Regions from separate parts of the Pseudoalteromonas sp. P1-11 genome, predicted to be linked through region 1. Evidence: riboswitches for the same ligand, from Rfam matches in the RefSeq annotation. Region 1 holds a riboswitch; the other holds the start of a gene.
The links. Region 1 has a riboswitch for lysine ahead of dapA (4-hydroxy-tetrahydrodipicolinate synthase). Riboswitches for the same ligand answer to the same signal wherever they lie in the genome.
Positions count from the first base shown of each region.

Region 2: another riboswitch for lysine. It lies ahead of lysC (lysine-sensitive aspartokinase 3); the one in region 1 lies ahead of dapA (4-hydroxy-tetrahydrodipicolinate synthase).

Region 1 covers NZ_LJSP01000008.1:66,442-70,681, reverse strand. Annotated here, with positions in the region: gene AN390_RS14190 (YdiU family protein) at 1-813, opposite strand, end outside; gene AN390_RS14185 (DNA-3-methyladenine glycosylase I) at 816-1,520, opposite strand; lysine riboswitch at 1,715-1,911, shown strand; gene dapA (4-hydroxy-tetrahydrodipicolinate synthase) at 2,040-2,924, shown strand; gene AN390_RS14175 (2,3,4,5-tetrahydropyridine-2,6-dicarboxylate N-succinyltransferase) at 2,940-3,680, shown strand; gene AN390_RS14170 (PLP-dependent decarboxylase) at 3,680-4,240, shown strand, end outside.
Region 2 covers NZ_LJSP01000020.1:11,370-15,609, reverse strand. Annotated here, with positions in the region: gene AN390_RS18975 (4'-phosphopantetheinyl transferase superfamily protein) at 1-279, shown strand, start outside; gene lysC (lysine-sensitive aspartokinase 3) at 298-1,683, opposite strand; lysine riboswitch at 1,760-1,932, opposite strand; gene AN390_RS18965 (hypothetical protein) at 2,223-3,494, shown strand; gene AN390_RS18960 (condensin complex protein MksE) at 3,498-4,046, shown strand; gene AN390_RS18955 (hypothetical protein) at 4,043-4,240, shown strand, end outside.

The DNA.
Region 1 (4,240 bases):
TGAGCTAAACACGGTATCAAAATCAAAGGTATTCATCATTGCACACGGGCCGTAGTCGATAGTTTCGCCACTTATCAAGGTATTATCAGTATTCATAACGCCATGAATAAAGCCTACTCGCATCCAGCTAATAACCAGCGCTAGCTGACTATTTATAACGGCTGCTAAAAAGTCTAAATAGCGCTGAGCCCCTGTTGATTGAATACTTGGGTAATGACGCTCAATGGCTACATCAGCTAATTTTTTTAATCCCTCTACATCACCTTGAGTTGCTAAATACTGAAACGAGCCAACGCGGATATGGCTACTTGCTAAGCGGGTAACAATTGCGCCTGGTTGCGGCGGATTACGATAAACAGCTTCGCCTGTGCCGACAACAGCCAAACACCGCGTGGTTTTAATCCCTAAGCCGTGCATAGCTTCGCTCATAATATACTCGCGAATAGCGGGGCCTAATGCGCATCGCCCATCGCCTCCTCTTGAAAAAGGCGTGGAGCCTGAGCCTTTTAACTGAATATCCCACAGCTGATTTTTATCATCGCTGATAGCACCCAGTAAGTGCGCTCGCCCATCACCCAAGCGCGGCGAAAAGTGCCCAAACTGATGCCCAGAATAGCCAAGCGCTACAGCATTTACCGGTTGTGGCTCGTTACCAGCAAAAGTACTGGCGCGCAGCGCAGGCTCAACATCTATATTAAACTGCTGTGCTAACGCTTCGTTCCACAAAAGTAATTGCGGGGCTGCAACGCTTGAAGGACTGTCCTCTATTGCGAAGTTATCTGCTATGTCTGTGTATCTTGGCACTAGTTTCATGGTTAATCCTCTGTTTGTTGGCTTATGCCTACGCGATTGTCGCCCACGCTGTAAGCCACAATTAAGCTAAGTTCTTGCAGGCTCAAACCACTTTGCTTTTGCATTTCGTTAAAAAACGCCTGTGCGGCAGTGAGCGATTTTTTAGTTTGCAGGCCGCCATCGATAATTTTGTGCGCTCTTAGGTAACTTTCTACATCTCGCGAAAGTAAAAAAGTATCTTTACCAAGCGCTCTTAAGGCATACGGGCCTGTATTGCCGCCCAAACGGGCGCCGTGTTTTTTTAAATGCGCCCATAAACCAATAATGTCATCGCCTGGCCAGTTAGCTACAAATTGGCTAAAACTGCCATATTGCTGTGCTATTTCGTGGATCATGTAGGCATTTTCAGGAATTGTTTTTACCTTTTTATAATTACGAATAATGCGCTCATCAGTTGCTTTTTGCTCGAGCATATCGGGCGGCATCATAAGTAATTTATCAACACTAAATTGCCAAAAAACCTCTCTAAAACCTGGCCATTTACTGTTTATTACCGACCAGTAAAACCCGCTTTGAAATACTTTTCGGGTAAACTCTTCAAGCCAATCGTCGTCACTTAATGCGCTTAATGCTTTTTTAGATAAGGGTTTTGCGAGTAATAACTTAAGCATTTTTTCAGAACCTTTTCGCTCTACTGCTCGCTTATAAATATCGCTAAATTTTTCCATACTTATTAAATACCTCATCACTGCTCATAGGGTTAGTTTACGAGAAAAGCAGCCAATACGTAACCACCCACATTTTCGATGAACTAATCTGTATCCTGCAACTTGACACCTAGACGGCTAAAATGTTTTAATCGCCGCAATTACCCTATTTAAATTGTATTTTGTTAAACCTTTTGCGGTTAAACAAAATACAAAGGGCTAGAAGAGGTGCGTTATTCAGGTAGCGTATGTTAGGAGCGCAAACTCCAGTGAGCATATGTGAGGGGAATACCGCCGAGAGGTAAACGCTTTTGCGAAGCAATTACTTCGGGCGACTAGGTTGAATCCTAGCGACTGTCACCAATAGCTGTTTTAGAGCAGCTTATTAGTTTGGTGGAGAGCTTCTGGTCTTAAATAATAAGGCCGTGCGCCCTATTATTTTAAGCCCATTCGCTCTTCGAATACTGTTCGAACGACGTTAATGCGGCTCACATCATACAGCCTCCTTAATATCTCGAACACCTTATAGGTTCGTAAGAGATGATTCACAACTTCAATTTAGACGACTACGCACTGTGGACAGCGCTTGTTACGCCGTTTGATCAACAAGGTAATGTTGACTACGACACGCTCACAACACTTGTTAGCGAACAAGAAGCGGCACACAACGGTATTTTACTGCTCGGTAGCACAGGTGAAGGCTTAGCCCTTACGCTTAAAGAGCAGCAAGGCATTGTTGAGCACGTGTGCCAATTAAAACCCAGTGTACCGCTTATGGTTGCTGTTGGTGGTAGTAATTTGGCCCAACAAAAAGAATGGGTTAGCTACTGTAACCAATTACCTATTCACAGCTACTTATTAGGCTCGCCTCTTTATGCAAAACCAGGGGCTGTAGGTCAAACACATTGGTACGAAAGCTTATTAAACGAAAGCGCGCATCCGTGTATGTTGTACAACGTACCTGGGCGCAGCGGTGTAAGCATTCCTATCGAAACCATTGAAAACTTAAAAGCGCACCCAAAACTGTGGGCTTTAAAAGAAGCCAGTGGCAACATCACCCAATTTGAAGCATACCGACAAGCCGCGCCTAATTTAGCGCTATACAGTGGCGACGATGCACTTATGCCCTACTTTGCCCAAGCAGGTGCAAAAGGCTTAGTTTCGGTTGCGGCCAATGCATGGCCTTTGCAAACACACGAATTTGTAAAGCGCAGCCTAAGCGGTCAACACCCCAATTTATTTGCTCAGTGGACTCGCGCTATTAATAGCCTATTTGCTGTAGCAAACCCTATTCCCGTTAAAGTGCTAATGCACCAGCAAGGGCGTTTAAATAGCCCACTGTTGCGTCCACCTTTAACGCATCTTGAGTTAACGCAAACCGATTGCATTACCACTGCAAACGACACCATTTTATCTTGGCATTAAACACAGGTTTTTATAATGAGCTGGTTAGAACTACTAAATAATTTAGAATCGGGCGCAGTACGCGCAGCATCACAAAACGAAAGCGGCCAATGGGAAGCTAACGTAGAAGTAAAACAAGGCATTTTAGAAGCCTTTAAAAATGGCACTAACACCGAGTTTGCAGGCGGGTTTGTTGATAAGCACAACCTTGCACCGCAAGAATTTAGCACTGAAGATGGCGTGCGTATGGTACCAGGTGGCACCAGTGTTCGCCGCGGTGCCTACGTAGCTAAAGGCACTATTATTATGCCACCAGCGTACGTAAATATTGGCGCATACATCGACGAAGGTACTATGGTTGATAGCCACGCATTAGTGGGTTCATGTGCACAAGTTGGTAAAAATGTACATTTAAGCGCAGCTGTTCAACTTGGTGGTGTACTTGAGCCAATTGGGGCAAGCCCAGTCGTGGTTGAAGACGATGCGTTTATTGGCGCAGGTTGTGTCATTGTTGAAGGCGTAGTGGTTAAAAAAGGCGCGGTACTTGCCCCAGGTGTGCGTTTATCTGCCACTATTCCGGTTTACGACTGTGTTAACGAGCGCCAGCTAGATAAAGGCGAGCCAATTCCAGAGTACGCTATTGTAATACCAGGCTCTCGCCCTGCGTCTAACGAATGGGCTCGTGAGCAAGGCTTAAGCATGTCGTGTGCACTCATTGTTAAATACCGCGACGAGCAAAGCGATGCATCGTTATTGCTAGAAGAGGTTTTACGATAATGAGCTTTTTGAGCACGCCTATCAAGGCCGCCGTAAATACACTTACTCAGCAACTTGATACACCTTTTTTTGTTTACGACTTAGACAAACTAAACGCACACCTTACCCGTTTAGTTGCGCAAACCGATGTAAAGCTTTGGTATGCGGTAAAAGCCAATCCGCTTTCTAAGGTTATTCAATGCCTAGACAGCGCCGGATTTAACTTTGACGTAGCAAGTAAAGGTGAGCTTGAACAAGTCCTTGCACAAGGTATTAGTTCACAGCGCGTGCTCAACACAGGGCCTGCAAAGAGCCCTAAACAAATTAAACACTTTATTGAGCGCGGCGTGCGTATTTTTGTTGCCGAAAGCCTCAATCAAGTACGTTGGTTAAACCAGCAAGCGCAGCTGCAAAATACGCAGCTGCAAGTATTACTGCGTGTGCAATTACGCTGGCCAGAAGGTGAAAAAAACCCATTAGGGGGTGACAGCCTTACTCCGTTTGGGCTTGGTTGCGATGAATGGCAAGCGCTCAATACTGGCGATTACCCAGCACTTAATTTTGATGGCCTACATATTTTT
Region 2 (4,240 bases), on a different contig from region 1:
CATAAGGCTGAAATTGCCTTAATTACCGCGCCTTTGGCTATAAAAGAGCAAGCCCACCGCTTTTTTAGAATTTGGACCTTAAAAGAGGCACTCGCTAAAGCAACTAGCCGCCCAATAGCGCAATTGCTTAGCCCAAATGTATTTGATGAATTTTCTTTGTTAAACCTAACAGCATCGAGTAACACCATAACGGTTGCCAATGAGGAGTTTGATATAAGCGTGGCGCATAAAAAAAGCACCGACTGGCGGTGCTTTATACTTAATAACTTGGATACTTAATAACTTGGCTTTAAAAGCTTAAGCAGCGCTTTCTAATAAGCGGCTGTGTATTGCTTGTACCACGGTATCTGATTCGCTTTGCTCTACTAAAAAGCATAAGTTGTGCTTGCTTGCACCATGACAAATTAATCGAATATTAAACTCTTTTAATACGTTCATTAGGTTCATTTCGTGCTGGCGTAGCTGTATTTCAGAGCCTATAAGCGCCACTAAGGTTAAGTTGTTTTCAACCGATACATGACAAAATTCGGCCAATTTATCTAAACACGCTTGCTCAAGCTCAGGTCGCGAGGCATTAGGTGCGTTATCTAGGGTTATGGCAACACTAATTTCTGAGGTAGTAACTAAGTCTACCGATATATTAAACTCACTTAAAATGGTAAATACACGGGCCAAAAAGCCACTTGCTAATAACATTTCTGGGCTTTTAAGCGTTAGCAATATTTGGTTTTTACGCTGCGTAACGGCACGAATACCTGGCTGCTGCGATTTTTCACGCTCAATCCACGTCCCCCCGCGCTCTGGCTCGCGGCTAGAGCCTACAAATACATTAATATGGCTACGGCTTGCTGGTAAAATAGTTGCAGGGTGCAATACTTTTGCGCCAAATGTCGCCATTTCTGCGGCTTCATCAAAGCTTAAACGGGCAATTGGCGTTGCCTTAGCGCATAAACGCGGGTCGGTGCTAAAAATACCCACTACATCGGTCCAAATGTGTACACTTTTAGCGTTAATAGCCTCTGCTAATAACGCCGCACTGTAGTCAGAGCCACCACGACCAAGCGTTGTGGTTTGGCCAAATTCATCACTACCAATAAACCCTTGTGTAACTATTACTTGCTCATCTAATAACGGAATTAACAGATCTTTAGCCGCTTGTGCAGTGGCCGCAACATCGGGCGTTGCTTTACCAAATTGGCTGTCTGTTTTAAGCACTTTGCGTACATCAAACCTATCTGCATTTAAGCCTTTTAAGCGCAGCACTTGAGCAAATAAATAAGACGATAAACGCTCGCCAAAGCTAAGCAGCTCATCGTGTTGTTGATCAGTGGTGAGTGTTTCAAGGGCTAACATTTGAAATGCTTTTAACGTTTCGTTAAAACCCACCGCTAAATCGGCATCAAGCGACAGCTCATCTAAAATAGCCTGTTGAATAGCCAATACGCCATCTATGTGTGCTTGGCGCTGCTCTTTACTAAGGTCGGGTTTGCACAGTGCAACTAAGTGGTTAGTTACGCCGGCACTGGCGCTCACAGCTACAATACGTACGCTTTTATCTGCAACAATAATTTCGCTACAGCGACTCATCGCTTCAAAGTTTGCAACACTGGTTCCGCCAAATTTGGCAACGATGTAATCTGATTTTGCGCCTGATACTGTTTGTGGCACTGATTGGGTAGTCATTTCGTCTCCTTTCGCGGTATCCAAACCGCTAAAAAACAAGAAGAACTTGGCAAAGGAATGCAAATAAGATGTGTCCACTGCCAGAAGCTCTCCACCTAAGTTGGTGACAGTTTTGGGGATTCAGCCCCATAAACCGAAAAACATGGTTGACGTAACCTTGTTTTCCTCGGCGAGTACTTCCCTCTTTAATGGTTATGGGCGTTCGTCACCTACCATTAAATACCTAAGTATCGCACCTCTTCTGAATGTTGTATTAACCTGTGGCTAATAAAACAAAACCCCACTGTGTAGCGGGGCTTTGAAAGTTATCGTTTAGACGTCTAGCTGTCAAGGTGTTTTAGTTAATATAACGCGAATAATTTAGCCAAGGTTTACATTGCTGGCTACTTTTACAGCGCTTAATATAACTCGCCTGTACGCCAGCTAAAAAAATGTGTAAATTAAGCCAGTTAATAACGAGTACTTTTTATTATAAAAATATAAAAACTACGCTCTGCTTTAAGTGTAGTTAACTCATTACTAGGATGTATCACCGCATTATGATCCCAGCTAAAAAGCTGCTTAATACCCTTAGCGAACACTGGGGTGTTTTAGAGCTATTATTTAAACGTTTTAAAATGGCCGACTTTAACCTCAAAGACGTGCAAAACGCCATTAAGCAAAAACAGCCCACATGGACAAACGAGCGCATTTACAAAGAAACAAATCGTTTGCTCAATCAAGACATACTTATTCCATTGGCTAAATCATCCCAGCTTGAAATAAACCGCGCCATTGCCGATTTTGCGACCTTTTTATTACAAGAAGAACACCTAGGTTTAGCACAAGAAATTAGCGTTTTGGTTGATGATTTAGCACGCCTAGGAAACCGTTTAGATAATGCCGGCGAAATAGAAGACTTTGACGATTTACGCCGCTATAGCCGCATTATGGATGATCGGGTGCGTAAAATAATGAAGCTTTACGCGCACAACGAAAACGCTATTTTAAACATTGTTGAGCAAGCTAAATCTGATCACGCGGTGCAATCTTTGCAAAAGCGCTACAAAGCGGTAATAGAAGCCTTTGACGAATACATAGAGCCGATGCTTGAAATGGTCGATATTCGCGGTGACTTTCATGCCTGTTTTACACTTATTGAGCAACAAATAAGTAAGCAAATAGAGCACATTGAACGCTCAGGCAAAGCCTACAACGACAAACGTATGCTTGAGCAATTGCGTACTCGGATACTCGAAATGCATTTAGTTGGCCGAGAAAGCTTACGCAAAAGTGCCGATATGCTTATGCCACTGCGCGAAGAGCTACGCCGTAATAACCTAATTACCCGCCAGGCAGCAAAAGTGCTTGGCCTTGTGCGTAAAAATGGCGTAGACAACATGCTAAGCGCGGTACAACCAAATTTTGTAAGCGATGCGCAGCGTTATTCGCTTGGCCAGCAGCGTCATATAGTTGCCTATATGGCAAGCTTGGTAGAATTTGAACACGAAGAATATCAGCTCCCAGAGCAACAAGACGTGCCGGCATTTGTTACGCCAAACATTCCTGATTACCACGATGTTAAAACAAGCTTTGCAAAACGCTTTAATAAAAAACGTAAAAAGCCCCAGCCATTACTGCAATTTTTAGATGAAAGCTACCCAGAATTAGACGCCGACGAAATGCTATTTTTATATCAAAAACTAGTCAGCGACAGTGAAATTCACATTAGCCAAAGCGATGAAAAAACACGCGTAAAAATTGCCGGCCAGCATTTTTCGTTATACCCATTTAATTCTGCGCCTCAGCCAGATACACAGGCAGACGAGTAACACATGACACATATAAACTTAGACGAGCTTACGCACCTACAAGCCATTAATAAAAAATTAGGTGCGGGTTACCATATTTGCGAACAAGACAACGTAATGTGGCAAGAGCTTGACCAGCACATAGAATCTTATAGCGCCTTATTTAGCGCCCTTGGCCACGATTTAAAACACGACAGCCGCGGCTTTTACTACTTTGCCAGCGACGAAAGCACGCCAAACATGGGTAAAATATCCCGTGCTATTGCACTGACTATTTACATTTTAATTGAGCACTTTGCCAATACGGGTAAAGACCCAATGCGTGCCCTATTTGATGAAGTAAACGATTTAGAACTGATGCAAACCTTAGTGCAAATTAATAAGCACTTGTTTGATCAGCTTGAGATATTTTCGGGCTCAGATTTACGAAAAGATGTATACCTGCGCATGGTACGTTTAGGCCTTGCCCGCGAAGTCGAAGGCGGCTTTATGCTACAAGCGCCTATTCACCGCTATATTGATGCACTTATGGAAGTAAACGAAGAAACCTACATTACAGAGGACGAGCAATGAAAAACTTATACGGACTAAGTAAACTCGCCCTACTTAATACCGCAGGCTATGCAAAGTGTGTTATTCCGCTTGATAAAAGCAGCTCTATTTGTGCCCCAAACAATACCGGTAAAAGTTCGGTTATTAACGCCCTGCAATTTCCGCTAATAAATGATTTGCGCCTAACCGAATGGGACGGGCACGATTTAGATGAA